Regions from separate parts of the Aquitalea sp. S1-19 genome, predicted to be linked through region 1. Evidence: riboswitches for the same ligand, from Rfam matches in the RefSeq annotation. Region 1 holds a riboswitch; the other holds the start of a gene.
The links. Region 1 has a riboswitch for thiamine pyrophosphate ahead of EGI20_RS01615 (thiamine ABC transporter substrate-binding protein). Riboswitches for the same ligand answer to the same signal wherever they lie in the genome.
Positions count from the first base shown of each region.

Region 1 (15,216 bases):
TTGCGTGCCCGGGTGCAGCATATCCGGCAGGAGGCGCAGCGCCAGGACGAGAGTGCCGCCAAGGTGTTGGCGCTGGTGTGCGTGGCGACGCTGATGAGCCTGGCTGCCATTGTGGTGGAAATGGTGCTGGCGCATGCCCATGCGGGCGTCTGGCATCTGGCGCTGACCGGCGTGACGCTGCTGGGTGCCTGGCTATTGCTGCCGACCTGTTTTGCCGTGCATTACGCCCATCTGTTTTACCTGTCCGGCGCACAGCTGCCTTTGCTTGGTTTTCCCGATGCGCCTCCCGAGCCCGATTACTGGGACTTCCTTTATTTTTCCTTCACGATTGCCGCAACCAACCAGACCGCCGATGTGGCGGTAGCCAGTTCGCGCGTGCGCCGTCTGGTGCTGCTGCAAAGCATGCTGTCTTTCGTGTTTAACCTGTTTATTCTGGGTTTGTCCATCAATCTTGGTGCCGGTTTGATCGGCGGCTAAGCGTCAGCAGCGGGGCCTGCCAGCTGCTAGTCTGCAGCGAGGCAGCACGGGGCTGCCCTTGGTCTGGAGATTAAAGATGGCACGTCTTCCTCCGCTGGAGTTTGTCGTGTTGGGCGGTGGTCTGGCCGGCCGGCGGCTGGCGCGGGATCTGGCCCGGCACGGCCATCGTGGCGCCCTGATCGAATACCATGCTTTTGGCGGTGCATCGCTGAATGTGGCTTGTCTGCCCGACGCGGTCATGGTGCGCGCGGCGCGCATCGCCCACCAGATGCGCCAGGGGGCTGGCTGCGGGGTGGGGAGCGGCGCATGCGAGGTTGATCTGGCACGCCTGTTTGCCTGTATCGGGGAGACGGTGGCTGCCGCCCGCGCCCATGATCTGGCCTTGTGGCCGGCAGAAAAGGTAGAGCTGGTGCTGGGCCACGGTCATCTGATTGCAGCGGATACGGTAGAAGTCGCCCTGCAGGACGGTACTTTGCGCCGTTTGCGCGCAGAGCGCATTTTCGTGTCCACCGGCTCTAGCGTCAAAGTGCCGCCGGTGGCCGGTCTGGCTGATGCCTGCGCCATGACTCAGCGCGAACTGATGTGCATGACGCGCCTGCCGGCGCATTTGCTGATTCTGGGCTCCAGTTTCGGCGCGCTGGCCTATGCGCAGATTTTTGCCCGTCTGGGCTGCGATGTCACCCTGATAGATGAAGCGCCACGGCTTGCCCGCTTTGAAGATGCGGTGTTTTCCGATGCTATCGGCCAGCTATTACGCCGTGATGGTGTGCGCCTGTTGACCTCGACCATTATCGAGCGGGTGCGCGGCATCAGTGGTGCCGGTGTCTCGGTGGAAGCAAGGCAGGGCCAGCAGTTGCTGGAGCTGGATGGCAGCGATATTTTGCTGGCCGGTGCGCGCCTGCCGCTGACGGCCAACCTGGGGCTGGAAGCACTGGGCGTTGTACTCGCAGCCGATGGCCGCATTGTGGTGGATCAGAGCCTGCAAAGTACGGTGCCCGGCATCTATGCGCTGGGTGAAGTGGCGGCGCATCCTGTACCCGGCCATGCGGTGAGTGATGATGCCCGTGTTGCCTTGTCGCTGTTTCATCCCCCTTTGCAGGGAATGCAGGGGCGGGTATTGCCACGACTGGCCTTTATCGACCCGGAGTATGCGCGTATCGGCCTGAGTGTGGCCGAGGCAGAGCAGGCCGGGCTGGAAGTGCGCGTGCTGAGCCTGGCCATGGATGCAGTGACGCGGGCCTGGGCCGAAGGCGAAACCAGCGGCCTGATGCAGGCGGTGATTGCGGCGGATAGCGATAGGCTGCTGGGCTTTGCCATGCTGGGTGTCGGTGCGGGCGAGGTGGTGTCGGTGGTGCAAATGGCGATGCAGGCCGGTTTACCCTATAGCGCGCTGGCCAATACGCCGCTGGCGCACCCAACCGCATCCGAGGCGCTTAATACCCTGTTTGCCCAGGCAGGCTAAGAACCTGTTCACGATCTGCTGCGCGTCAGCGATACAGCGTTAAAAACGGCTTCGAAATGCTCATGTACCGTATGTACACTCCGCTTTCTCAGCCGTTTTCGCCTTGTCTCGTGCTAGCTCGCGAGATCGTGAACACGCTCTAAGCGCGGGGCTGCCTGCTTATACCCGAAGTGCCGCCATCAGTCCCATGACCAGTACAAAACAGGTTACGCCCACCAGGATCAGATTGAGCATGCGCTCGCGCTCCAGTTTGACGGTGGCGTGCTCTTTTTTGGAGTTGGCGCGGGACAGATGCTGTTCCAGTTCGCTGCAGTGGCTGGCCTGGCTGGCCAATGTATCCAGCAGGCGCTCGCAGTCCAGACGGCGAACAGTCTCGCTATCCCATACGCCCAATAATTGGCTGGCTTTGGCCTTGAAATAGCGGCCGCTGCGCTGCTCCACATCAAACCATTCAAAGTCAAAACCTTGGGTAGCGTAATAACCGTTGCGCCGCAAACGGGCTTCTTCATTGGCGGCATCTTCTGCGCGCAGCAAACCACCCCTGATGCTGTAGTCCGGGTAGCGGGTCTTGGCCCAGATAATGGTCTGGGCAAACAAATAGGCTGGCAGGCCTTTGCCGGCTAGTGTTTCCAGCACCTGCACGCCGTATTCCGGCCCGAAACTGATACTGCTGCTGGCGTGATCCACCCAGACTTCGGCGCTGTGGTAGCCGTTGTGCCACTGGGCCGCTTCCCCTTCCAGTAAAGTCCAGTCGCTGCCGCAGGCACTGGCATGGGCGCGTAGCTGAACCCTGAAATAGTCAGCTTGCTCCGTGCGAGCGTGCAGCTTGCGTTCAACTGCATAAATCGGATTGCCGCTGCCGGCCAGAATCAGGATGGATTCGGACTGGATTTCAGCCTGGCCGGCAAGCGCGCTGGCGCGAGTTGACGCGGGGGTCGGGGTGCTGGCTGTGCTGTTCATTACGCGGGTCAGGTATATAAAGTCGAGGATCGTATTTTAAATTATCCCTACGGAGATAATCGATTAATTTGATGGCTTATTTGGCTCGTCGTCGTTCTCATACGGTAGATATCCTGACCTCTGGGTCAGAAGGTGCTTATCGGCGTAGAGGAACGAAGCGCTATTCGGTGTGTTGAACTGGTGAATATTGAGTTTGAGGTATTCAGTATCACGCAAGCCCCACGCTCGACGACGGCGTAGAGCAATGGCGACATTGCCTGCTTCCAGGCGGGTGGTCGTGGTCTTATGATCGGGCAGGCGGCCAGTATCTCGCCCTTGTTGCGCTGGCAATTTCCACAAGCTATCGGGGGGCTGAGCCCTTATGTGCAAGCCGGTATCGATGCGGCCTGGTTTAACGGCACACGCCTGCAAGACACGGACTTGGGCTCGCGTGGACAGTTTGTCGACCAGTTGGGTGTCGGGCTTGCCGGTAAAAGCTGGAGTCTGGGATTGAACGTGCTGCATTACTCCAACGCCGACCTTAAAAAGCCGAATAACGGTCTGGACCTGCTTGAGCTGAGCGTGCTTTACCGCTATTAAGCATGGCTAGCCGTCGCCCACGCCATGTCGTTTGGGTGGGTGGCTTTGTCAGCGGCGGGCTTTACCGTTATCATGCGTGCGCTAATCACCGGGGGTGCCCAGTCTGGCTGAGAGAGTCCCCATTACCTGATCTGGGTCATGCCAGCGTAGGAAGCGTGATGCGGCTCGTTCTCGTGCGCCGTTTCCCCGTCTTCGCTTTATGGCCTTGTAAGCGGAGAAACCATGAAGCCTGTTCGCATCCTTACCACTGTTTTGCTGGCCTTTGCCGCCTGTGCCGCGCACGCGGCCGAGTTGCGCGTATTGACCCATTCCTCTTTTTCCCTGCCCAAGGCGCGCCTGGCTGCATTCGAGCAGCAAAGCGGCGTCAAACTGTCGCTGATCAAGGGCGGCGACGCCGGCGAGATGCTCAATAAACTGATCCTGACCCGTGCCAACCCGATTGCCGATGTGGTCTATGGCGTAGACAACACCTTGCTGGCCAAGGCATCCGCAGCCGGCGTGATTGCGCCGTATTCCGGTGCTGCGCTTAAGCACAAGGCGCGTTATGCACTGGGCGAGGGGGTGGTCAGCACCGATTACGGCTATGTCACGCTGAATTACGACAAGGCCTGGTTTGCCAAGCACAAGCTGGCCTTGCCTGCTTCGCTGCAGGACTTGACCAAGCCTGAGTACGCCAAGCTTCTGGTGGTGCAAAATCCGTCTACTTCCAGTCCGGGTTACGCTTTTATGCTGGCGACCATTGCCGGCATGGGGGAAGCGCAGGCATTTGACTGGTGGGCGAAGTTGCGCGGCAACGGCGTGAAAGTGGCCAAGGGCTGGAGTGAAGCTTACTACACCGATTTTTCCCGTAATGGCGGCGAGCGCCCGCTGGTGGTGAGCTACGCCACCAGTCCGGCGGCCGAGGTGTTCTACAGCAAGGACAAGGTCAGCACGGCGCCGACTGGCAACCTGTTCCTCAAGGGCGGGGTGTTCCGTCAGGTTGAAGGCGTGGCGCTGGTCAAAGGTGGCAAGGAAGGCGAGGCCGCTGCCAAGTTTGTCGAATTCATGCGCTCGCCCGAGGTGCAGGCCGAGTTGCAGACCACGATGTGGATGTATCCGGTGGTGGAGGGGAGTACCACCGCGCCGGTGTTTGCCCATGCCGCCGAGCCTGGTTTTGCCGCCGAGATGGCACCGGCCACCATCGCCGCCAAAGGCGGGGCATGGCTTAAGCGCTGGAACAAGGTGGTGCTGCGTTAAGCATGACCATTGCCATGGTGTCGCCCGGTGCGTATTCGCGCCGGGCTTTAGCCTTGCTGCCGCTGGGCTTTTTATTTTTGCTGGCCTTGCTGCCGCTGGGGCGACTGCTGCTTGAAGGCTGGGATGGCGTGCGTCTTGAGTTGTTTGCCGATGACTATCTGCAAGGCCGCCTGCTCTGGTCGCTGGCACAGGCGGCCATCACCTGCGTACTGACTGCCGTGATCGGTGTACCGCTGGCCTGGGTGCTGGCGCGGCTGGCCTTTCCCGGACGCGCCTTGCTATTGCGCCTGATGTTGCTGCCTTTCGTGATGCCGACTCTGGTGGCAGGGCTGGGGGTGCTGACCCTGTTCGGTCCACGCGGCATCAGCGGGTTGAATCTGCAGGACACGCCCTGGCTTTTGCTCTACGGCAATCTGTTTTACAACCTGCCGCTGGTGGTGCGCGCCTCGGTTGATGGCCTGCTGGCGCTGCCGGCCAGCCGTCTGCTGGCGGCGCGCAGCCTGGGTGCATCGCCCTGGCGTGCTTTCTGGCGTATCGAGCTGCCGGCGCTGATGCCGTGGCTTTCGTCCAGCCTGTGTCTGGTGTTTCTGTACTGTTTTTCCGGTTTTGGCCTGGCTCTGCTTTTGGGCGGGCAGCAATGGGCAACGATAGAAGTCGAGATTTACACTCTGGTCGCCTATGAGTTGAATCTCGCCGACGCCGGCGCCCTGGCACTGGCTGCCATGCTGGTCAGTGCGACTGCGGCGCTGTTTTATGCCGCTCTGGAAGCGCGTATGGCGGTGCCGGCCAAAACCGAGCCGCTGGCGCTGTTGAAAGTCAATACGCTGCGCCGCCGCGTCCTGCTGGCTAGCGCTTTGCTGGTGTTGCTGAGCATCACAGGCGCGCCGCTTTTGGCTTTGCTGGCACGCGCCGCAACAGTGGAAGCACAAACATGGCGCTTGCTGCTGAATGAAGACACGGCGCTGGCGTTATTCAACACCCTGCGTTTTTCCCTGATGGCCTTGCTTCTGGCCAGCTTGCTTGGTGTTTTGCATGCGCTGGCGGCCAGGCGCAGCACGCTGATGCGCGCGGCGGCATTTTTGCCGTTTGTCGTGTCGCCGGTATGCGTGGCTTTCGGCCTGTTGCTGTTATATCCGGGCTGGTCCGCCAGCCTGTTGCTGCTGGTGTCTGCCTACGCCTTGCTGGCCTATCCCTTTATCGCCAAGAGTCTGGCTGCGGCACTGGATGCGCTGCCGCCGAATCTGCCGGCCGCCGCGCGCACTTTGGGTGCGACGCCCTGGCGCAGCTTCTGGCGCGTCAGCTGGCCATGGTTGCGTCCGGCTTTTCGCCGGGGGCTTGCGTTTGCTGCTGCCACCACGGTGGGCGAGTTTGCGGTCACGCTGTTTTTGTCGCGTCCCGAATGGCTGACGCTGACCACCCTGATCTACCAGCATCTGGGGCGTCCGGGGCAGGCCAATCTTGATGCGGCGCTATTGCTGTCTGTCCTGTTGATGCTGTTTGCCCTGCTTGCGTTTGCCGCAATCGAGTGGCCGGAAAAAAACCATGCTCCAGATCGTTGACCTTGGCCTGTCTTATGCCGGCCGCCCGCTGTTTTCCCGCTTTAATCTGTGCGTAGAGGCGGGGGAGATCGTCGCCTTGCTCGGGCCTTCCGGCTGTGGCAAAAGCTCTTTGCTCAAAATTATCGCAGGCCTGGCTGCATCTGACGCGGGCGAGGTGTTCTTTGCCGGCGAGCCGCTAGCAGGGCTTGCGCCTGAGGCGCGCCGCTTCGCGCTGATGTTTCAGGACTTCGCCCTGTTTCCGCATCTGGATGTGCTGGGCAATGTGATGTTCGGCCTGATCGAGCAACGTGTGCCCAGACGCGAGGCTGCTGTGCGCGCCGAGCTTATGCTGGCCGATGTAGGCTTGGCCGGTTTCGGGCCGCGCCGGGTGTGGGATTTGTCCGGCGGCGAGCAGCAGCGGGTGGCGCTGGCACGTGCGCTGATTACCGCACCGCGTTTAATGCTGCTGGATGAGCCGTTTTCGGCGCTGGATGCGCTCTTGCGTACTGGTCTGGGCGACGAATTCCGCCGTCGTCTCAAGGCCGCTAATAGTCCGGCCATTCTGGTCACGCATGATCCGGCCGAGGCGGCACGACTGGCCGACCGTGTTGTCAGCCTGTCTTAAGCGCTAAGGGTCGCTGCCTGCTCGATCAGGCCGCACACATCGACCCAATGCCCGCCCACCAGTTGTGCCAGCGTCTGCGGTGACAGCCGTACAGCCGTGTGGATGCCGCCTGCTGCCGGTAGCACCTCGTCAAATGCCTGCAATGAAACATCCAGATAAACCGGCAAGGGCGTAGCCAGACCGAATGGGCAGACGCCGCCTACCGGGTGGCCGGTGATGGTCTCGACCTCGTCCGGCGGCAACATTTTACCCTTGCCGAATACTTCCTTGAATTTACGATTGTCTATGCGCGCATCGCCGCGCGTCACCAGAATCACGACTTCGCTGTTTGCTGTTCTGAACGCCAGCGTTTTGGCAATGCGGCCTGCTTCGACGCCATGCGCCGCAGCGGCCAGCGCGACCGTCGCCGTGCTGGTCGATAGCTCGATAATGGGTATGTCCAGTTGTTTGCTGGCAAAAAATGCGCGTACGGAAGCGAGGCTCATGGCGGGGTGTCCTGTCTTTGAAGAGCGGGCGAATAGGTTTTTCCCTGATAGTCAAACGTGAAGTTTTCATGCATATTGTATGACAATTGGTAGTGTTTATAAATATGCCTAAAGCAGGCTTGGGGGAAGTATGTCAGTTAAAAAGCAGTTGATGACCTTGCTGGTTGCAATCGTGCTGGGGATGGTGCTGATGGCTGCCTGGGGTTTGCATAATTTGCGCAGTTCACTACAGGAGTCGTATCAGCAGGAAGTTATCCGCTTGTCCGAGTCGGCATTGACCATTATCCAGTCGTATGAAAAAGCTGCCGCTTCGGGGCAGATGCCTCTGGCCGAGGCGCAAACGCGCGCCAAGGCGGCGGTGATGAGCTCGCGTTATGGCGAAGACGGTTATTTCTTCATTCTTGATGGCAAGATGAATTTTGTTGCCCACCCGGTTAAACCGCAGCTGGCCGGTAGCAGCATGTTTGCCCTCAAAACACCGGATGGCCGCAGCTTGGGTGATATTTTCTCGCAGGCTATGCGTGAAAATGCCGCAGTCTACTACCCATGGCCCAAACCGGGCTCGGATGAGCCGGTTGAAAAGGTGAGCGTGGTACTGAAGTCTGCTGGCTGGGGCTGGATAGTGGGTACTGGTATTTATACCGATGAGATTAACGCCGATGTGCAGGGGCATGCGATCGAGCAGGGGATCGCCTTGCTGATCTTGATCTTGCTGTTGTGCGGCTTGGTCTGGAAAATTTCGTCCAATATTATCAGCCAGTTGGGGGGTGAGCCGGCCTATGCGCGACAAGTGGTGCGGGACATTGCGGCCGGCCGCTTGCAGACGCAGGTGAAGCTGAATGCGGGCGATCACGATAGCCTGCTGGCGGGTATTGCCAGCATGCAGAATGATCTGCGCTCGATGGTCGGGCAGGTTGTGAGTGCGAGTGAAGAGCTGGCCGGGACTGTTGGCGAGTTGTCCAGTCATGTTGCACAGGTGGCCGGTCGCGCCAGCCAGCAAAGCGCAGCGGCTTCTGCCATGGCCGTTTCGGTGGAACAGATGACCCAGAGCGTAGGTGTGCTGTCAGGCAATGCCGAGCAGGCGCGTCTGTTGGGTGCGCGTTCGGGCGAGTTTTCCCGCGAGGGGGGCGCCGTGGTGCGGGATGCGGCTGATGAAATGCGTGAAATCAACAAGAAGGTGGATGTGGCATCCGGAACTTTGTCCAGTCTGGCTGGTGATGTATCCGGCATTTCGTCCATTGTGGCCGTGATTCGCGACATTGCCGATCAGACCAATTTGTTGGCACTTAATGCGGCGATCGAGGCTGCGCGTGCGGGCGAGTCGGGGCGTGGTTTTGCCGTGGTGGCTGATGAAGTCAGGAAACTGGCAGAGCGTACCTCGACGGCGACAGGAGAGATTGTCACCAAGATCGGTCATATCCAGCAGCTATCGGAAAATACCCGTAGTGCGATGCAGGATGCTGTCGGCAAGGTGGTGCTGGGGGTCGGCTTGACCGACCAGGGGCAGGAGGCTATCAGCCGTATCGAGCAAAGCGCGGATGCAGTGCAACACGCGGTGCAGGATATTTCCAGTGCTTTGCATGAGCAGGTCGCAGCCAGTACCGATATTGCACAGCATGTAGAGCAGGTGGCAACCAGTGCCAGCGACAATGCGGCTATTGCCGCCGAAGCTGCAGGCAAGACCGAAGCCATGCTGGTGTTGGCACGGCAACTGCAAGACTCGGTGCAACATTTCAAACTGCACTAGCGTTTTTGGCCTCCTTAACAAGGAGGGGTGTGTCATTTTTTGTCAGGGTAAACCTCACTATACATGGGGTTTACCCTTTTTTTATAAGGCCAAGTGATACCTGCTTGTCATGTATGGTTGCTCATGGCATGATGCATCGCAATAATAGAGCAGGGACTCGGGTTGATGGCTCGGGACATCTGCCGGTGGAAAACCCGTCACAAGCCTAAAAACAGGCTGAAGAACGAGGAAAGCTACCCCTAAAAGCCGGGAAATGCTTATGCGTTACCCATGCTGTGTTGCAACCTCAGGAGAAAGTATGTCTAACAATATCAATGACCGTATACGGTCCAACCCCAAGTATCGCGAGCTGGCAGGCAAGCGTTCGCGTACCGCATGGGGGCTGACTGCATTAGTGCTGGCCGTTTACTACAGCTTTATGTTGCTGGTTGGTACAAGTCCGGAATTTTTGGCAACGCCGTTGTTTGAAGGTGGTGTGTTATCTATCGGCGTCCCTGTTGGTGCTTTTATCATTTTCTTTGCCTGGGCCTGTACCGGCCTGTATGTGCGTCGTGCCAACAGCGAGTTTGACCGCCTGAACGCCGAAATCGTTGAGGAAGCGCGCAAATGAAAAAACTTCTGTCTACGCTCGCTTTGTTTCCGCTGTGCGCCATCGCAGGCCCTGCGGTTGAAGCCGCCGAGAAACAACCGCTGAACCTGACCGCGATCGCGATGTTCTTCATCTTCGTCGCCGGTACCTTGGTGATTACCTGGTGGGCAGCGCGCCGTACCAAGTCGGCATCCGATTTTTATACCGCCGGCGGTGGCATTACCGGCTTCCAGAATGGTCTGGCAATTGCCGGTGACTATATGTCGGCCGCGACCTTGCTTGGCTTGTCGTCCATGGTGTTTGCCAAGGGCTACGACGGTCTGGTCTATACGGTTGGCTTCTTTGTCGGCTGGCCGGTGGTGACCTTCCTGATCGCCGAGCGTTTGCGTAATCTGGGTAAGTACACCTTTGCCGATATCGCATCCTATCGTCTGGATCAGAAGAAAATCCGTACCTTTGCCGCCTTCGGTTCGTTGACCGTGGTCTGCTTTTATCTGATCGTGCAGATGGTCGGTGCCGGTCAGCTGATCAAGCTGCTGTTCGGTCTGGATTATCCGGTTGCCGTGGTGATCGTTGGCGTGGTGATGATGCTGTACGTGACTTTCGGCGGCATGATTGCCACTACCTGGGTACAGATCATCAAGGCCGTGCTGCTGCTGGCCGGTGGTACCACGCTGGCTATCATGGCGATGAGCCAGTTTGGTTTCAGCTACGAGACGCTGGCGCAGCGCGCAGTGGAAGTGCACAAAGGTGGCATGGGTATCATGGCACCGGGCTCGATGCTGGCTGATCCGGTGAATGCCGCCTCCATGTCGCTGGGCCTGGTGTTCGGTATTGCCGGTTTGCCGCACATCCTGATGCGTTTCTTTACCGTGCCGAACGCCCGCGAGGCGCGCAAGTCGGTATTCGTCGCCACTGGCTTTATCGGTTTCTTCTTTATCGTGGTGTGCACCCTGGGCTTTAGCGCCATGGTGATTGTCGGCACCAACCCGCAGTACTTTGTCGATGGTGATCTGGCTGGCAAGATTGCCGGTGGTGGCAATATGGTTGCCATGCATCTGGCGCACGCTGTGGGTGGCAACCTGTTCCTGGGCTTCCTCTCGGCCGTTGCCTTCGCCACCATTCTGGCGGTGGTGTCGGGTCTGGCTCTGGCCGGTGCTTCGTCGATCTCGCACGATATCTACGCCAACGTTATCTGCGGCGGCAAGGCCGATGAGAAGACCGAGATCAAGGTATCCAAGATTGCCGCGATCGTACTGGGTGTGCTGGCCATTATTCTCGGCATCATGTTCGAGAAGATGAACGTCGCCTTCCTCGTGGGTCTGACTTTCGGTATCGCCGCTTCGGCCAACTTCCCTATCCTGATCCTGTCCATGTACTGGAAGGGCCTGACCACCAGCGGCGCACTGCTGGGTGGTTTCACTGGCCTGATTTCGGCCGTGACCATGGTGGTGTTGTCGCCATCGGTGTGGGTGACGGTACTGGGTCACGAAACCGCGATCTTCCCGTATGACCATCCGGCGCTGTTCTCGATGCCGCTGGCCTTTATTGTGACGATTGTGGTGTCCATGCTGGACTCGAGCGCGCAGGCCAAGAAAGAGCGCGCAGCATTCGATGATCAGCTGGTTCGGGCGCAAACCGGTATTGGTGCGGCTGCGGCCAATAACCACTAAGCCTTTATTCTTCATCATTAAACCGCGTGCCAATAGGTGCGCGGTTTTCTTTTGTCCGGCCGATTTTGGTAAACTGCATGTTTTCGCATTAGCCGGATACCGAACACCATGGCCCAATATGTAATGTCTATGCTGCGCGTGAGCAAAGTCGTACCGCCCAAGCGCAAGATCATCAAGGATATTTCGCTTTCCTTCTTCCCAGGTGCCAAGATCGGCCTGTTGGGCCTGAACGGCTCGGGTAAGTCCACCGTGCTGCGCATCATGGCCGGCGTAGACAAGGAATACGAAGGCGAAGTCCAGCATATGCCTGGCGTCAATATCGGCTACCTGCCGCAGGAACCGGAGCTGGACGCCGAAAAAACCGTGCGCGAAGAAGTCGAAAGTGGCATGGGCGAAGTGATGGGTGCACAAAAGCGTCTGGAAGAGGTGTATGCCGCCTACGCCGAACCTGATGCCGATTTTGATGCGCTGGCCGAAGAGCAGGCCAAGCTGGAGGCCATCATCTCCGCTGGCGCCGGTGACAATATCGAACTGCAGCTGGAACTGGCCGCCGATGCGCTGCGCCTGCCGCCATGGGATGCCAAGATCGGCCCGCTGTCTGGTGGTGAAAAGCGCCGTGTGGCGTTGTGCAAGCTGTTGCTGTCCAAGCCGGACATGCTGCTGCTGGACGAACCGACCAACCACCTGGATGCCGAATCGGTCGAGTGGCTAGAGCAGTTCCTGGTGCGCTTCCCCGGCACCGTAGTGGCCGTGACGCACGATCGTTACTTCCTTGATAATGCCGCCGAATGGATTCTGGAGCTGGACCGTGGCGAAGGCATTCCGTGGAAAGGTAATTACTCCAGCTGGCTGGAGCAGAAGGAAGAGCGTCTGGAGCAGGAATCCAAGAGCGAAGGCGCGCGCATGAAGGCGATGAAGCAGGAACTGGAGTGGGTACGCCAGAACCCGAAAGGCCGTCAGGCCAAGAGCAAGGCGCGTATTGCCCGCTTCGAGGAAATGTCGTCGTTCGAACACCAGAAGCGTAATGAAACGCAGGAAATCTTTATTCCGGTGGCCGAGCGTCTGGGGAATGAGGTCATCGAGTTTGATGGCGTGTCCAAGGGCTTTGGTGACCGCCTGCTGATCGACAACCTGAGCTTCAAGGCACCGGCTGGCGCGATTGTCGGCATTATCGGCCCGAACGGTGCCGGTAAGTCGACACTGTTCAAGATGGTGGCCGGGCTGGAAAAGCCGGATTCGGGCGAGGTGAAAATCGGCCAGACCGTGCAGATGGCGTATGTCGAGCAGTCGCGTGAAAATCTGGATAGCGACAAGACTGTCTTCCAGGATGTAGCCGACGGTAATGACCTGATTACGGTGGGCAAGTTCGAGATGTCCAGCCGTGCTTATCTGGGCCGCTTCAACTTCAAGGGCGCGGATCAGCAGAAAAAGGTCGGCATGCTCTCCGGTGGCGAGCGCGGCCGTCTGCATATGGCCAAAACCCTGCTCAAGGGCGGCAATGTGCTGCTGCTTGATGAACCGTCCAACGACCTTGATGTGGAAACCTTGCGCGCGCTGGAAGACGCGCTCTTGGAATACGCCGGCACCGTGTTCGTGATTTCGCACGACCGCTGGTTCCTTGACCGTATCGCCACCCATATTCTGGCGGCCGAAGGCGAGTCGCAGTGGACCTTCTTCGACGGCAACTATCAGGAATACGAAGCTGACAAGCGTAAGCGTCTGGGCGAAGAGGGCGCCAAGCCCAAGCGTATCCGCTACAAGCCGGTGACCCGCTAAGGCGTGTGGTGCGGGTGGTTTCCTGCCCGTACCATCCCTTGTTTCAGTCTGCCCGCCTGTGACGGCGGGCTTTTCCATTCAGAGCGGCCTGCAAGTGCCGGAGAAGAACATGAATATCCTGTCCATACAGTCGCATGTGGTGTACGGCCATGCCGGCAACAGTGCGGCGGTGTTTCCCATGCAGCGCATGGGTGCCAATGTGTGGCCGCTGCATACCGTGCAGTTTTCCAACCATACCCAGTACGGGCGCTGGGCCGGCATGGTGATGCCGTCGACCGAGATCGCCTCGCTGGCAGGTGGCATCGCTGCCATCGACGCGCTGCATGAATGCAGCGCGGTGCTGTCCGGCTATATCGGCAGCGCCGAGCAAGGGGGGCAGATCCTGGACGCGGTGCGCCAGGTCAAGGCTGCCAACCCTGCTGCACTGTATCACTGCGACCCGGTGATGGGCCATCCGGCCAAGGGCTGTATCGTCGCATCGGGTGTGGCGGAGTTCTTGGTGAACGAGGCGCTGCCGGTGGCCGACATCGTCTCGCCGAACCAGTTGGAGCTGGAAATCATCGCCGGGCGCGCGCTGCCCACGCTGGCCGACATCGTCGCGGCCGCACGAGCGGTACTGACAATGGGGCCGCGCGTGGTGCTGATCAAGCACCTGCACTACGCTGACAAACAGCCCGAACGCTTTGAGATGCTGGCAGTGTCAAACGACGAAGCCTGGCTGATCGCGCGCCCGATCTTCGATTTTGCGCGCGACCCGGTTGGCGTGGGCGATATGACTTCCGGCCTGTTCCTGGTTGGCCTATTGTCCGGCAAGTCCCTGCGTCAGGCGCTGGAACACTGCGCCGCCGCCGTATACGGCATGCTGCAGGAAACGCAGCGTCTGGGGCGCTACGAGCTGGCGGTGGTGGCCGCGCAGCGCGAGTATGAAAGCCCGACGCATATGTTTGCCGCGCAACCCATTTGAAAGAGCTATTCATGGCACAAAGTTACGAAATCAAGCCCGAACAGTCGCTTGAATTATTGAAAGAGCTGCATATCCTGACCCGCGATGGCAAGCTGAACCAGGACAGCCGCCGCAAGCTCAAGCAGGTCTACCATCTGGTGCAGTTTATCGAGCCCCTGATCCGCGAAGTGGTCGAACAGAAGGGCGACGTGACCATTGTCGACCATGGTGCCGGCAAGTCTTATCTGGGCTTTATTCTTTACGATCTGGTGCTCAAGGCCCTGAATGTGGGCGAGGTGATCGGTATCGAGACGCGCGACGAGCTGGTGAAAACCACGGCGGCGCTGGCCGAGCGTCTGGGGTTTGCGCGCATGCGCTTTATCAACGAGACCGTGGCCGAATCGATTTCGGACTCGGCCATAGGCAAACAGGTCGATATCGTCACCGCCTTGCACGCCTGCAATACCGCCACCGACGACGCGATCCGCTTCGCGCTGGAAAAGGATGCCCAGTTCATCGTGCTGGTGCCGTGCTGCCAGGCCGAAGTTGCCGCCGAACTGCGTCAGGTGAAGGCCAAGCTGCTGGCGGGTACGCCATTGGCCGAGCTCGTGCGCCACGGCATCCATACCCGCGAGTTCGGCAGCCAGCTGACCAATGTATTGCGCTGTCTGCTGTTGGAATCGCACGGCTACCAGCTTACCGTCACCGAGCTGGTCGGCTGGGAGCACTCGATGAAGAACGAGCTGATCGTGGCCAGAAAAGGCCATAAGCGCGGCGGTGCGCGTGAACGTGCCGAGTCTATCGTCGACACCTTTATGCTGGGAAACCTGAAGGCGCGCTTTATTTATTGATGCACGCTTGTAAGGGGCCGCCGGATGGCGGCCCCTTCTTGCTTTAAAACCGCCTCTCTTGACGCTTTCAGTACGTTACTACCTTGTCCATTTTCAATTGCCAACCCGCTTCGCCTGGCACCAGACGGTACTGGATCTGGCGCATGCCGCCAGTTGGCTTGGCATTGATATCTCCGTCCCGATAGACCGGGAAGCGGCGTAGCAAGCGCCCCTCGCCAACCGCAAATGCATCATGCCCCTGATAGCCTTGTGACAGTTTCTTGTCGGTAGAGAGG
Region 1 covers NZ_RJTZ01000006.1:653-15,868, reverse strand. Annotated here, with positions in the region: gene EGI20_RS01635 (DUF1345 domain-containing protein) at 1-477, shown strand, start outside; gene EGI20_RS01630 (FAD-dependent oxidoreductase) at 554-1,939, shown strand; gene EGI20_RS01625 (hypothetical protein) at 2,099-2,899, opposite strand; gene EGI20_RS01620 (acyloxyacyl hydrolase) at 3,185-3,478, shown strand; TPP riboswitch at 3,559-3,649, shown strand; gene EGI20_RS01615 (thiamine ABC transporter substrate-binding protein) at 3,701-4,714, shown strand; gene EGI20_RS01610 (ABC transporter permease) at 4,717-6,273, shown strand; gene EGI20_RS01605 (ABC transporter ATP-binding protein) at 6,257-6,877, shown strand; gene EGI20_RS01600 (YbaK/EbsC family protein) at 6,874-7,362, opposite strand; gene EGI20_RS01595 (methyl-accepting chemotaxis protein) at 7,493-9,109, shown strand; gene EGI20_RS01590 (DUF485 domain-containing protein) at 9,408-9,719, shown strand; gene EGI20_RS01585 (cation acetate symporter) at 9,716-11,371, shown strand; gene ettA (energy-dependent translational throttle protein EttA) at 11,480-13,147, shown strand; gene pdxY (pyridoxal kinase PdxY) at 13,257-14,111, shown strand; gene EGI20_RS01570 (class I SAM-dependent methyltransferase) at 14,123-14,941, shown strand; partial or broken gene EGI20_RS01565 (PliI family lysozyme inhibitor of I-type lysozyme) at 15,009-15,216, opposite strand, start outside.

Region 2 (15,216 bases), on a different contig from region 1:
TGCGCCGCCATATGAAGCATATCGCCCACCCCATCATCGGCGACTCGACCTTCGGCAAGGGGGTACACAACCGCTACTTTGCCGAACACCTGGGCGCTGCACGCATGCTGCTGCATTGCAGTACGCTGACCCTGCCCCACCCCGACGATGGCCATCTGCTGCAATTGCACGCCCCGCTTAGCGGCGAATTTGCCCACATCGTCAAGCGCATGGACTGGCAAGACAGTCTGGACGCAGGCAGCATCCAGCCTGCTGCGCTACAATCCGAACCCTGAAAATACAAGACATCCGCCATGCTCAGTTACCGCCACGGCTTTCACGCCGGCAACCACGCCGATGTGCTCAAGCATCTGATAGAAGTTGCCCTGATAGATTACCTGGGGCAAAAAGGCACGCCCTTCTGGTATATCGACACCCATGCCGGTGCCGGCGTCTACTCGCTGACCGAAGGCTTTGCCGCCAAGAATGCCGAATACCAGAGCGGCATCGCCCGCCTGTGGGAACGCACCGATCTGCCCGAGGCGCTGGCACGCTATGTCGACCTAGTGCGCGTGCTTAACCCCGACGGCAAGCTTGCGCTCTATCCCGGCTCGCCGTGGTTTGCCGCCGAAGCCATGAGCCGCAGCGACAAACTGCGCCTGTTCGAACTGCATCCAACTGATGCGCCGATACTGGCGGAAAACTTTGCCGAGCAGGGGCGCCGCGTGCATGTAAAGCAAGGCGACGGTTTTGAAGGCATCAAGGCCATCCTGCCGCCGCCACCACGCCGTGCGCTGATGCTGATCGATCCACCTTATGAAGACAAGCGCGACTACCAGCATGTGGTGGGTGCCCTCAAGGAAGCCCTGAAGCGCTTTTCGACCGGGGTCTACGCGGTGTGGTATCCCTGTTTGTCGCGGCGCGAAATCGGCGACATGCTGGAGGCGATGAAAAAACTGCCGGCCAAGAACTGGCTGCATGTGCGTCTGGACGTACAAAAGCCGTCCAGCGACGGCTTCGGCATGCACGGCAGCGGCATGTTCATCCTCAATGCCCCATGGACACTACCGGCTATGCTCAAAGACGTCATGCCCTATCTGGTGGCGAACCTGGGGCAAGACGCAGGCGCCCGCTTCACACTGGAACAAGGCGGCGACTTATAAGGCCATGCCCCGGTTAGATGCTGGCAACAGCCCGACCCGGGGTTCATGTGATGGCCAGCCAGAATTCAACAGCCCAGCAGGCTACGCTTGCTGGGCTGTTTTCTATACGAACGGGCAAAGAGTCAGTGGGGATAAGCCCCTTGCAAATCCAAGCCCCTCCGAAGTCCCGCGAAACCTGATGTGGAGTGACGGCTGGGGTATGTGCTACTTGCAGCACCAAGCATAAGTAGCAACACACCATTGGGACATAACCTTTTTATTGCAGTGGCGGAAATGCCGCACCCTTGCGCCAGTCATCGTCGAAATATGCGCAAAAATTCTTACAGGTTAAATAATGTAACCACCGTGTGGCAAACAACTAACCAGATGGCTCGAATCGCTTGCTCTTAAAGTGGGCAGGCTGCAGCGTCATTCAGTTCTACGCTGAGGACGCGCCGGTGCCGGCTTGGATGACGCAGTAAAATTAGTGCTCGATCAAGGAGTCAAGAGTCATGGCAAACGATGAACAACCTGTCCAGGACGAAGCGCGTCGGGACCTCCTGAAGACCGCGGGTGCAGGCGCACTGGCGACGGCTTTGGGCGGCAATTTGCTTGGAAACCCTGCGCTCGCAGCGACGCCTGCAGCCGGCCCCAAACAGCGCAAGGCGACGGGCGGGCCCTACAACATCGTATTCATCCTGACCGACCAAGAGCGCTATTTCCGCCCGGATGAATTCCCCCGCGGCTACCGTCTGCCGGCCCACGAGCGGCTGTCAAAGCAGGGCATCGTGTTCGAGAACCACCGCATCAACTCCTGCGTGTGCACGTCCTCGCGCTCGGTGATCTATACCGGCCGCCACATCCAGCAGACCAGGATGTTCGACAACACGAACTTCCCCTGGATCGACAGCATGTCGACCGAGATTGACACGCTCGGGGATCTCCTGCGTAAGGCCGGCTACTACACCGCCTACAAGGGCAAGTGGCACCTCACCCGGGAGTTCGAGACCGCCAACAAGCTCGAGGCACCCGAGAAAATCTTTACCAAGGAGATGGAGGCCTACGGTTTTTCCGACTACCTAGGCGTCGGCGACATCATCGCGCACACTCAGGGCGGCTACCTGCACGACGGCATGATCGCTGCCGCCGCGGCGAGCTGGCTGCGCGGCAAGGCGGCCGATCTCGCGAAGGAGAACAAACCGTGGTTTCTCGCCGTGAACCTGATCAACCCGCACGACGTGATGTTCTACAACACCGACCAACCGGGCGAGTCCTTCCAGGACAAGAACAATCTCTCCCACATCGCGGGCGATCCGGCACATGAGATGTACGCGAAGCAGTGGGACGTCAAACTGCCGGTCAGTTTTTCGCAGTCGGTCGACGCGCCCGGACGCCCCGCCGCACACACCGACCACACCCTTGGAAACGACGCGATGACCGGACCGATCCCGGTGAACGAGACATGGCGCTGGCGCAAGCGGCAGAACTTCTATCTCAACGCGCTGCGCGATATGGACCGCCACATCATGACGGTGCTCGACGAGCTCGAGGATCGCGGCCTCGCCGCCAACACCATCGTCATCCTGACCTCGGACCACGGCGAACTCGGCGGCGCGCACCAGATGACTGGCAAGGGTGCCACGACCTACCGAGAGCAAAACAACGTGCCACTAATCGTGGCCCACCCGGCCTTTGCCGGCGGCAAACGCTGCAAGGCCGTGACGACGCATCTGGACCTCGCGCCGACCCTGGTCGCGCTCACCAACGCGAGCCCCGAGCAGAAGGCGGCAATCACCAAGGATCTTCCGGGCAAGGACTTCTCCCCGGTGCTCGCCGCCCCTGAGCAAGCCGGCCATGACGCAGTGCGCGACGGCCAACTGTACTGCTTCAACATGTTCGCCTCGCTGGACGGCAATTTCCTGCTGAAGGCGCGCGACTTGTTGAAGGCGGGCGGGCCGGCGAAACTCAAGGAAGCCGGCCTGCGCCCGGACATGATGAAGCGCGGCGCCATCCGCGGCGTGTTCGACGGCCGCTACCAGTTCACGCGCTATTTTTCCCCCAAGCAGCACAACCGCCCCACTTCGATCGAGGCGCTTTTCAAACTGAACGATGTCGAACTGTTCGACCTGCAGAACGACCCGCACGAACTCGTCAACCTCGCGCAGGACCCGAAGAAGAACGCCAATCTCCTCATGACCATGAATGCCAAGCTGAACAAGCTAATCGACGCGGAAGTCGGCGAGGACATCGGACAGATGCTGCCAGGCAGCGTGGATGGCGGCTGGGTGGCGACACCTGCCGTGAACGACCTGTGATTTTGGGAATGGAGTATCCAGCGCGCTTCCCCAATTTGAAGCGGCTTTAGGCTTTGTTAATGGAATGGACGCTCCCTTCCTGAACCGGCATCCAAGCGGTGGAACCGGCGCTGACCCCGACCCACTTTATTCCGGTCAAGGCCATCTTCAATGCCGGACGCGCCGCCGCCGGCTTGTCGTCGCACGTGATGGAAATCACCGGCGAGATGGAAATCCTCGCCCCGAACAACCGCCAGATTGCTGCGAGCTTGGCGTCCCGCAAAGCGGATGAAAGCCTGCCCCAAGGCAAGAACATCACTTGGGACGATATGGATAAATTGATCAATAACTGGGCCAAGCGCTTTCACAATGCCCTGCTGGATGGCAAGCGCGGCAGCTAAGCTAACGGCTAGGCGTTGACTTGTCAGGATGGCAGAGCCGGGTGTGGCCAGTCAGGCACCGGCGCCTGAGTACAGGGTGCCTTGACCAGCGCGCCCTGCAAGGCCGCGATTGCACGCGGCATCGCCTCGGAGCTTTCGCCCAGTCCACGCACCACGCACACCGCGGCCGGCCCCGCGCTTGCCGCCCAGCGCATATCTTGCGGTGTGAGCAGTCCGCCGATGGCAACGACCGGCGCTGGGGCGTGCGCCACCCACCAGGCCAGATTGTCCAGACCCTGCGCCTGCCACGGCATGGCCTTGGTGGTAGTGGGCTTGACCGGGCCGCAGGCGATATAGCTGGCGCCGCAGCCGGCGGCGCGCGCCAGCTCCCACGGGCAATGGCTGGACAAGCCCAGCAACAGGCTTGCACCTTGTGCGCGCAGCGCGGCAAGCGCGGCCGATGGCAGCGTCGCCAGATCCTCCTGCCCCAGATGCAGTCCTATCCCATGCCCATCCTGCGCGCAGGCGAGCACCGCTCGCCAGTCATCGTTGATCAATAATTGCGCGCCATGGCGCGCCGCCAAAGCCTGCGCCTGCACGGCTTCATCCGGATGCAGCGGGCGCTTGGCGCGCAGTTGCACCAGACGCAAGCCGCAAGACAGTGCCATCGCCAGCCTAGCCAGATCCGGCACGATGCCGTACAGCCCGTCCGGCGCCGCAAACGGCGCAAAGCGCGTGCCTTCACACACCCAGGGCAGCGCCTCTCCCAGCCCCAGCAGCGGCAAGCGCCCGCGCACCGTCAGCGAGGCCAGCACTGCCGCATCGGCCGCGCCATGTCCGGCCTGCTGCGCCAGCTTGAACGCGTCCCGCAGCGCCGCCAGCTGCCCACCCGTACCGCAGGCCAGATAGCCGCTGACCTCGGGCGTCTGCAGCCAGTCCATGCCTTCTGCGGTATCTATCAGCCACAGCGTACCACCCTGGCGCCGGGCCCATGCTGGCAGCGCCTCCCCGGCCGCCTGCTGCCGGGCCTCGTTCATCTCCAGTAGTTGCATGTTTATCCGATCAGAAAGGGCCGGCCGGTGACCGGGGTACTGGCCACCGCCATGGCTTGCGCTGCCATGATGCCGGCGCGGTAGCCGGCGCGCGCACCGGTCACCACCTGGCCAAAGGCCTGCGCCATCAGTACCGGGTCACCGGCATGGGCGACCGCCGAATTGAGTAGTACCGCATCGAATCCCAGCTCCATTGCCGCGGCGGCATGCGAGGGCGCACCAATGCCGGCATCCACAATCAGCACCGCGTCCGGCAGGCGCTCACGCAGGGTGCGCAAGGCCCAGGGGTTGAGCAGGCCCTGCCCCGAACCGATCGGCGCGCCCCATGGCATCAGCACTTCGCAGCCGGCATCCAGCAGGCGCTGACAGGACACCAGATCATCGGTGCAGTAGGGAAACACCTGAAAACCTTCCGCGATCAGGGTGGTCGCCGCTTCCAGCAGCTGCCACGGGTCGGGCTGCAGCGTGTATTCGTCGCCGACCACCTCCAGCTTGATCCAGCGCGTGTCGTAAAGCTCGCGTGCCATGCGCGCAAGCTGGATCGCTTCGCGTGCGCTGCGGCAGCCGGCGGTATTGGGCAGCAGATGCGCGCCCTGCGCGCGCAGCGTCTGCAGCACACCTTGCAAAAAGCCGTTGTCGCCGTCGCCAGCCAGGGTGCGCTTGAGTCCGACCGTTACGACCTGAGTGCCGGAGGCGACAATCGCCGCAGCCAGCACGCTGGGCGAAGGGTAGCCGGCGGTGCCGAGCAAAAGCCGGCTATCAAGGGGCGTGCCGTACAGGTTCAGGGTATCCATTCAGCCTCCGACGATGGGCATAAACAGGGTGATTTCGTCGCCTTCGGCCAGCTGGCAGGCGCGGCGTGCCGAGCGGGCGACAAATTCGCCATTGCGCGCGCAGGCGATGCTGTCGGCGGCGATATCACGGGATTCCAGCAATGCCGCCAGCGAGCTACTGCTGGCGACTTCGAGCGCCTCGCCATTGAGACGCACGGTGATGTGATCGGGTTTCATCATGTCCTTTGTGTTTACAGTCCGGCCGCCGCGATCGCGTCGTCGACCAGAGCCGGCGCCATCAGCCAGCCATGGCGAAACAGGCCGTTTAGCCGGATCAGGCCCGGCTCGATATGGGTCTGCGGCAGGTTGTCGGGCAAGGCCGGGCGCAGATTGGTTTCCAGATGCAGGATGCGCGCCTCGGCCAATGCCGGCATGGCGCTATGCGCGGCGGCCATCAGCTCGACCGCGCTTCTAAGGCTGACTGGCGAGCGGTCGGCGCTTTCGATTTCGCTGGCGCCCACCACGATCACATCGCCCGGGCGCGGCACCATATACACGCGGTGGCGCGGATGCATCAGGCGTAGCGGCCGCTGAAGAGCCACGCCGGGCGCGTGCAGCCACAACACCTCGCCGCGCACGCCGCGTAGCGGCAGCGCGTTCTGCGCCCCCAGACCACGGGCGTCGACCACCCAGTCAAACGCAAGCTTGTCACCATCAGCCAGCGTCAGCCGGCCCGGCGCCAGATGGCTGACCCGCGAGTTCCAGCACCAGGCAGCCTCGCTTGCCGCCACCAGCGCCGGCAGCAGCGCATAGGGAAACACCTGCCCTTCGCCGGCCAGCAGCCAGCCGCGCAGGCCCGGCGCGAGCTCAGGCTCCAACGCGCCAAGATCGGCCGCACTCAGCGCCTGCGGCGTGGCCAGATCCGCGGCCAGCTGCGGAGCAAGCTGGAGCCTGGCCAGCACACGCGCAGCCGACCCCGCATCCGAGGGGTGTGCCAGCAGCAAGGAGCCCGCACAGCGCAGATAGTCGTCCGGCCGCGTTCCCAATTGCGCCGCCAGCGCTGCCGCCACTTGCTGCCACAAAGGCAGCGAGCGCACCCCCAGTTGTGCCACTTCGGCCGGTGCATGTTCCAGCTCGGCCAGCGGGCTAAGCATCCCTGCTGCGGTAAAGCCGGCGGCGCCTTGCCCGTCGCCCGCAGGCTCGAGGCCGCTGGCCGGATCGAATACCGTCACCCTGTGCCCGCGCAAAGCTAACTGGTAGGCCAGCAGCCGGCCGGCAACGCCGGCGCCGGCAATGCCTATGCTTGCCATGGCTCAGGCCTTTTCAATCGGGATGTACAGCTGGCGCCCCGCGTCCTCGTAACGCTGCGACTCGCCTTCCATGCCGCGCGCCAGCGCCTCTTCGTCACTGACGCCCAGCGTGGCGGCGTAGTCGCGTACTTCCTGCGTGATCTTCATCGAGCAGAATTTAGGCCCGCACATGCTGCAAAAGTGCGCGGTCTTGGCGCCTTCGGCCGGCAAGGTGGCGTCGTGGTAGGCGCGCGCGGTATCCGGGTCGAGCGCCAGCGCGAACTGGTCTTCCCAGCGGAACTCGAAGCGGGCGCGGCTCATCGCGTCGTCGTGCGCGCGCGCGCCGGGGTGGCCCTTGGCTACATCGGCCGCGTGCGCGGCGATGCGGTAGGCGATCAGACCCTGCTTCACGTCGTCGCGGTCGGGCAGGCCCAGGTGTTCCTTGGGCGTCACATAACACAGCATGGAAGTGCCCATCCAGCCTATCATCGCCGCGCCTATGCCCGAGGCAATATGGTCGTAGCCGGGCGACACGTCTATGGTCAGCGGCCCCAGCGTATAGAACGGCGCCTCGGCGCAGACTTTAAGCTGCTCGTCCATATTGGCCTGGATCATATGCATGGGCACATGGCCCGGGCCTTCGATCAGGGTCTGCACATCGTGCTTCCACGCCACCTGGGTCAGCTCGCCCAGGGTACGCAGCTCGGCGAACTGCGCTGCGTCATTGGCGTCCGACAGCGAGCCGGGGCGCAGGCCGTCACCGAGCGAGAAGGTCACGTCGTAGGCCTTCATGATGTCGCAGATGTCTTCGAAATGGGTGTAGAGGAAGTTTTCGCGGTGGTGGGAAATGCACCATTTGGCCAGGATGGAGCCGCCGCGCGAAACGATGCCGGTACGGCGGCGCGCGGTCAGCGGCACATAGGCCAGACGCAATCCGGCGTGGATGGTGAAGTAGTCGACGCCCTGCTCGGCCTGTTCGATCAGCGTGTCGCGGAAAATCTCCCAGCTCAGATCCTCGGCGATGCCACCGACCTTCTCCAGCGCCTGATAGATGGGCACGGTGCCGATCGGCACCGGCGAATTGCGCACGATCCAGTCACGCGTGGTGTGGATATGGCGGCCGGTGGACAGATCCATCACCGTGTCCGCGCCCCAGCGGGTGGACCACACCAGCTTTTCCACTTCTTCCTCGATGCCGGAGGTGACCGCCGAATTGCCGATATTGGCGTTGATCTTGACCTTGAAGGCGCGACCGATCGCCATCGGTTCCAGTTCGGGATGGTTGATATTGGCCGGAATCACCGCACGCCCGCGCGCGACCTCGTCGCGTACCATCTCCGGCGTGATCTCGCGCGCCATGGCAAAGCCCAGCGCATTGCCGGCCAGACGCGCCTCGCGCTCGGCATCCCCCAGATATTCGCGCATCCACTCGCGCTTGCCGTTCTCGCGCAGCGCCACGTATTCCATCTCGGGGGTGATGATGCCGCACCGCGCGTAATGCATCTGGGTGACGTTGGCGCCTGCCTTGGCACGGCGCGGGGTGCGCTGCAAGCCGGCGGAAAGTTCGCGCAGGCGCGCCAGCGATGCTTCGTCGCGCGAGCCGTCATCGCGCGCATCGGCGATACGCCCGGCGTAGAAATCGGTGTCGCCGCGCGCGTCCAGCCACGGCGTGCGCATGGCGGCGAGGCCCTGACGTACGTCGATAGTGGCAGCCGGGTCGGTGTAGGGGCCGGAGGTATCGTAAAGGGCGATATTTTCGCCGTTGGAGAGTGCGATTTCGCGCAGCGGCACGCGGATATCGGGCTGGCTGCCGATGGTGTAAACCTTGCTGGATGCAGGAAGCGGCTCGCAGGTAGCGGCGAGCATGGCGGTAAAGCGGTCGGGTGCGTTCATTGAGGCCTCGGCTACGTTGTTGTCAACGCTCCGGAGGCAGGCAAAACAACTGTGCGAAAGAGACGTGCCTTGCAGTCAGGCCGTTACGAATCCGCGCCGGCAGCACGCCTTGAGGGCCGGCCACCAACAGTCATTGCTCTTCTTACGCCGGTATTATCCGGATCAAGTCCATCGGGTTCGGTATTCACCATCTCAGCTGGGCCTTGCGGCCCGGCACCCCGGAGCGATGACGCATTGTGACCGCAGCAAGACATGCCGGTCAAATATTACTTTCAGACCAGCGGCAAGCCCGCCCCCGTCCCTTCCACATACAGCGTACGGCTGGGGAAGGCAAAATCGGCGCCGCAGGCATGCACGATATCGACGATCTTCAGATACACATCCTGCTGCGCGGCCAGCCACGGCTCCCATGACGTGGTGCGGGTAAAGCAATACACCATAAAGCTGATCGACGACTCGCCGAACTGGTTGAAATACACCAGCAAGGTATCGTTCTGGTCGATGGCCGGATGGGCGCGCAGCATGGCGCGCACCTTGTCCACCACCTCGGCCATACGCCCGGCATCCTCGTAACGCAGGCCGATATTGACCAGAATGCGGCGGTTTTTCATCCGCTGCGGATTGACCACTCCGATGCTGGAAAAGATGGAATTGGGGATATACATCGGCCGGTTGTCGAAAGTCAGGATGCGCGTCAGGCGCCAGCCGATATGCTCGACCGTGCCGTCGATATTGCGGTCGGGCGAGCTGACCCAGTCGCCGACCTTGAACGGCTTGTCAATGAAGATCATCAGGCCGCCAAAGAAATTGGCCAGAATATCCTTGGCGGCAAAACCGACCACCAGACCGCCGGCGCCGCCAAAGGCCAGCAAGCCGGACAGGCTCATACCGAAAGACTGGCCAATCAGCAAGGACACCACCACCAGCGTGATCACCTTGAACAACATGGACAAGGCATTGGCCGTCGTCGTGTCGTAGCCGTTTTCCAGATGCAGGCGCTCGGACGCATCAATAAAACGGAACGCCCCCCATACCACGACCAGCGCCACGGCCACCATACGCAGCGGCCCGATCCATGGAGTCAGGGCCGGCCACAACTCGCGTCCCAATGTCTGCAGCAACAGAGAAAAACCGATGATGGCAATGATCGCCATGATGGCGGGCGAACTGGAACGGATAAACGCGTGCAAAAGCGAGCGGCGCAAGCCCATCTCGCGCTCGGATGAATGGCGGGCGAACAGCACCCACGCCAGTTGGGCCAACAGGGTAAACAACAGTACCAGAGAGACCTCGCCCAGCCAGGGGTGGGTCGCGCTGGTGTGCTCGAGTGTCTGGATAAATTCGGGTGTTTTCATGCATCAGCCAAAAGAATGAACCGCCAGTGGCGGCAGATTTCCCCACTATGCCGCATCGGCCGGCTTTTTGCCGCTCAGGACATGCTGCACCCCGCAGCAAAACACGCAATTTTTAAGTGGGCACTATAGCTTTATTGAAAAATTTCATGATTTTTAATGCAGCATCCAAACCACAACCACAAACTACTACATCTAGTGTGTGTATAGACATGAAACGCTGCATCCTTGTATTTAAAGGGATAGCACCGCACAAAATATCCACACCAGCAAAATGGCGTAAATTTTTTATTTTGCCGCAAGCCATATCTGGCGTGGATCACGCCATTCACGCACTTTGTCAAGACTTGCGAAGCCGCATCTTAGCCACTACCATTTGCGCCATAACAGATAAAAAACAGCATATATAGTATTAGTCCGTGCAACACACCCAAGCCGTGCGATGGACAGCCAACTACCGCACACGGCAAGAAAACATCACAAAATTCAAATAAAACAGGATAAAAATCAAAAATGAAGACTTTTGACGGACAAACCGCCGCCGAACTGGGGCGCGCCGCCGCACCGCAGGCTGACTTCAGCCAGTACAAGACCATCCGTCGCGGCGGTGCCGTAGTGGCGTTCGAACCGGTCAAGATCTCCATCGCCGTCACCAAGGCCTTTCTGGCGGTGCTCGGCCAGCAAGGCGCCGCCTCGGCCAGCATCCGCGACAAGGTCGCCGGCCTGACCGAAATGATCGTCGGCGCGCTGATGCGCAGAAAGCCCGAGGGCGGCGCGATCCATATCGAAGACATCCAGGACCAGGTCGAACTGGCGCTGATGCGCTTTGGCGAACACGACGTCGCCCGCGCCTATGTGCTGTACCGCGAAGAACGCGCCAAGGAGCGCGCCGCGCGTGGCGAGGCGCTGCACCAGATCACCATCAATGTGCAAAAGAAAGACGGCCGCAAGCTGCCGCTGAATATCCCGGCACTGCGCGACACCATCCAGGCTGCCGCCACCGGCCTTGCCGGCATCGACGTCGACGCACTCCTGGCCGAGACGCTGAAAAACATCTACGACGGCGTGTCGGAAGAAGAAGTCGGCAAGTCGGCCATTCTGGCCTCGCGCGCCATGATCGAACTGGACCCGGCCTACGACTACGTCACTGCCCGCCTGCTGCTGGACCAGCTGCGCGGCGAAGTGCTGGGCGAAGCGGTGAGTCAGGACGCGATGGCCGACGCCTACCCGCATGCTTTTGCCAGCGCCATCGCCCAGAATATCCGCGCCGAACTGCTGGACGAGCGTCTGGCCGAATTCGACCTGGCGCGCCTGGGCGCTGCGCTCAAGCCCGAGCGCGATCTGAAATTCGGCTATCTGGGCCTGCAGACGCTGGCCGACCGCTACTTCCTGCATATCGACGGCGTGCGCAGCGAACTGCCGCAGGTCTTTTTCATGCGCGTGGCGATGGGGCTGGCGCTGAACGAAGTCGAGCGCGAAGCGCGCGCCATCGAGTTCTACCAGGTGCTGTCCAGCTTCGACTTCATGAGCTCGACGCCAACGCTGTTCAACGCCGGCAGCCGCCGCAGCCAGCTCTCCAGCTGCTACCTGACCACCATCGCCGACGACCTGGACGGCATCTACGAAGGCATCAAGGAAAACGCCCTGCTGTCCAAGTTTGCCGGCGGTCTGGGCAACGACTGGACGCCGGTGCGCGCGCTGGGTAGCCATATCAAGGGCACCAACGGCAAGAGCCAGGGCGTGGTGCCGTTCCTGAAGGTAGTCAACGACACCGCCGTGGCCGTCAACCAGGGCGGCAAGCGCAAGGGCGCGGTGTGCGCCTATCTGGAAACCTGGCACGCCGACATCGAGGAATTCCTCGAGCTGCGCAAGAACACCGGCGACGACCGCCGCCGCACCCACGACATGAACAGCGCCAACTGGATTCCCGACCTGTTCATGAAGCGGGTAATGGAAGGCGGCGAGTGGTGCCTGTTCAGCCCGTCCGAAGTGCCCGACCTGCACGAGTTGACCGGCGCCGCCTTCGAGGCACGCTACACCGCGTACGAAGCACTGGGGCGCGCCGGCAAGCTGCGCGTATTCAAGAGCCTGCCGGCGCTGGTGCTGTGGCGCAAGATGCTGACCATGCTGTTCGAGACCGGCCACCCGTGGATCACTTTCAAGGACCCGTGCAACCTGCGCAGCCCGCAGCAGCATATGGGCGTGGTGCATAGCTCCAACCTGTGCACCGAGATCACGCTCAACACCAACGATGACGAGATCGCGGTGTGCAATCTGGGCTCGGTCAACCTGGCCGCGCACATGAAGGACGGCGCGCTGGACAGCGACAAGCTCAAGGCCACCATCTCGGTCGCCATGCGCATGCTGGACAACGTGATCGACATCAACTTCTACCCGGTGAAGAAGGCACGCAACGCCAACCTCAAGCACCGTCCGGTCGGCCTGGGCATCATGGGCTATCAGGACTGCCTGCTGCAGATGCGCGTGCCGTTCGCCAGCGACACGGCGGTGCGCTTTGCCGACGAATCGATGGAGCTGGTGGCCTACCACGCCTACTGGGCCTCGACCGAGCTTGCCGAAGAGCGCGGCCGCTACGCCAGCTACAAAGGCAGCCTGTGGGACCGCGGCATCCTGCCGCAGGACAGCATCAACCTGCTGGCGGCCGAGCGCGGCGGCTATCTGGAAATGGACCGCTCGGGCCGGCTGGACTGGAACCCGCTGCGCGAACGCATCGCCCGCTACGGCATGCGCAACTCCAACTGCCTGGCGATCGCACCGACGGCGACCATCTCCAACATCATCGGCGTGTCGCCTTGTATCGAGCCGACCTACCAGAACCTGTTCGTCAAATCGAACCTGTCCGGCGAATTCACCGTCACCAACGAATACCTGGTGCGCGACCTGAAAGCCGCCGGGCTGTGGGACGAAGTGATGCTGGCTGACCTCAAATATTTCGACGGCAGCCTGGGGCGCATCGACCGCGTGCCGGACGAGATGAAGGCGATCTACGCCACCGCGTTCGAGATCGACCCGGCGTGGCTGGTGGAAGCAGCCAGCCGCCGCCAGAAGTGGATAGACCAGGCACAGAGCCTGAACATCTATATGGCCGGCGCCTCGGGCAAGAAGCTGGACGAGCTGTACAAGCTGGCATGGGTACGCGGCCTGAAAACCACCTACTACCTGCGCACGCTGGCCGCGACCAGCGCCGAGAAGTCGACCGGCCGGGGTGGCGAACTGAACGCGGTCGCCGCCGCGCCGCAGCCACCAGCCACCGACGCCCAGTTCTGCAGCATCGACAACCCGGACTGCGAGGCTTGCCAGTGAGCGTGGTGCACGCTGCCGTAGGGGCGTAGGGTGGGTTAGCCGCTGATGAAGCGGCGTAACCCACCGCCCTGCCCGCCCACGCTCGCGGCCGGCAGTGCAAAACAGGGACAGCTAAAACAAAGCATGCCGCAAGGCACCATCGATTGCGAAAGAGCACACCATGCGCACCCTGTTGATCTTAAGCACTGCCAGCTTGCTGAGCGCCTGCACCACCATGGCCGACAAACTGCAAGGCAGCCTCACCCCGCCGCCCGGTGACGGCTATGCCATCTTTTCACTGGTCGGCAAATCCAGCGACCCCGACCGCGCGTCGGCCAGCGTGAGCTGGAATAGCCTGGACAGCGCCTTGCAAGGCCGCGTCTACGCGAATATGGGCACCAATACCATCTTTGGTGAAAACGGCAATATGGCCGCCGGCAAACTGGAGCTGCTCACCCTGCCTCCCGGGCGTTACCAGCTCGCCACCGCCTATGGTTACTGGCCCTCCGGCCTTGGCCGTTTTGGCGATAGCGGCATCCAGATCCGCAGCTTCCCGCTGAACCTGCCGTTCAGCGTCGAAGCCGGCAAAGCCGTCTATCTGGGTGAAGTGCTGCTGGAAATGGACTACCTGCCCACGGCCGAAATCCGTGACGCACAACAACGCGACTTTGCCCACATGAAAAACGTGTGGAAGGTCAACAACCTGAACAGCGTCGTACTCGCGCCATTCAAGCCCGAGACGATCAAACCCGATTGAAACGAAAGACACCCATGCTGAGTTTTGAAGACCCGATCGCTCCTGCCGCCTCCGCTACCCCTTCCAAGCGCATCAGCGCCAGCGACAAGCGTGTGATCAACGGCACCACCGACGTCAACCAGCTGGTGCCGTTCGCCCACAAATGGGCATGGGACAAGTATCTCGCGCAGTGCGCCAACCACTGGATGCCGCAGGAAGTGAACATGCAGCGCGACATCGAGCAATGGAAAACCGGCCAGCTGACCGAAGACGAAATGCGTATCGTCAAGCGCAACCTCGGCTTTTTTACCACCGCCGACAGTCTGGCCGCCAACAATATCGTGCTGGGCACCTACCGCCAGATCACCTCGCCCGAATGCCGCCAGTTCCTGCTGCGCCAGGCGTTTGACGAGGCGATCCACACCCATGCCTACCAGTACATCGTCGAGAGCCTGGGCCTGGACGAAGGCGAAGTGTTCGGCGCCTATCAGGAGGTCGCGTCCATCCGTGACAAGGACGAATTCCTGATCCCGTTCATCGACACCCTGTGCGACCCGGCATTCAAGACCGGCACGCTGGAAAACGACCAGCGCCTGCTCAAGAGCCTGATCGTGTTCGCCTGCATCATGGAAGGGCTGTTTTTCTACGTAGGCTTCGTGCAGATCCTGGCGTTGGGGCGCCAGAACAAGATGACCGGCGCCGCCGAGCAGTACCAGTACATCCTGCGCGACGAGTCGATGCACTGCAATTTCGGCATCGACATGATCAACCAGATCAAGCTGGAAAACCCGGCACTGTGGACCGAGCCGTTCAAGGCCGAACTGAACGCGCTGTTCCAGCGCGCGGTGGAACTGGAATACGCCTACGCCGAAGACACCATGCCGCGCGGCGTGCTTGGGCTGAACGCTGCCATGTTCAAGGAATACCTGCGCTTTATCGCCAACCGCCGCATGCAGCAGATCGGGCTGGAGCCGCTATTCCCGGGGGTCACCAACCCGTTCCCGTGGATGAGCGAAATGATAG
Region 2 covers NZ_RJTZ01000003.1:50,173-65,388, forward strand. Annotated here, with positions in the region: gene EGI20_RS01010 (pseudouridine synthase) at 1-275, shown strand, start outside; gene EGI20_RS01015 (23S rRNA (adenine(2030)-N(6))-methyltransferase RlmJ) at 294-1,142, shown strand; gene EGI20_RS01020 (sulfatase family protein) at 1,634-3,436, shown strand; gene EGI20_RS01025 (DUF3313 family protein) at 3,526-3,816, shown strand; gene EGI20_RS01030 (thiamine phosphate synthase) at 3,840-4,847, opposite strand; gene EGI20_RS01035 (thiazole synthase) at 4,850-5,641, opposite strand; gene thiS (sulfur carrier protein ThiS) at 5,642-5,860, opposite strand; gene EGI20_RS01045 (FAD-dependent oxidoreductase) at 5,872-6,930, opposite strand; gene thiC (phosphomethylpyrimidine synthase ThiC) at 6,934-8,802, opposite strand; TPP riboswitch at 8,925-9,033, opposite strand; gene EGI20_RS01055 (mechanosensitive ion channel family protein) at 9,075-10,157, opposite strand; gene EGI20_RS01060 (ribonucleoside-diphosphate reductase subunit alpha) at 10,668-13,478, shown strand; gene EGI20_RS01065 (DUF2057 domain-containing protein) at 13,639-14,214, shown strand; gene EGI20_RS01070 (ribonucleotide-diphosphate reductase subunit beta) at 14,229-15,216, shown strand, end outside.
Region 2: another riboswitch for thiamine pyrophosphate. It lies ahead of thiC (phosphomethylpyrimidine synthase ThiC); the one in region 1 lies ahead of EGI20_RS01615 (thiamine ABC transporter substrate-binding protein).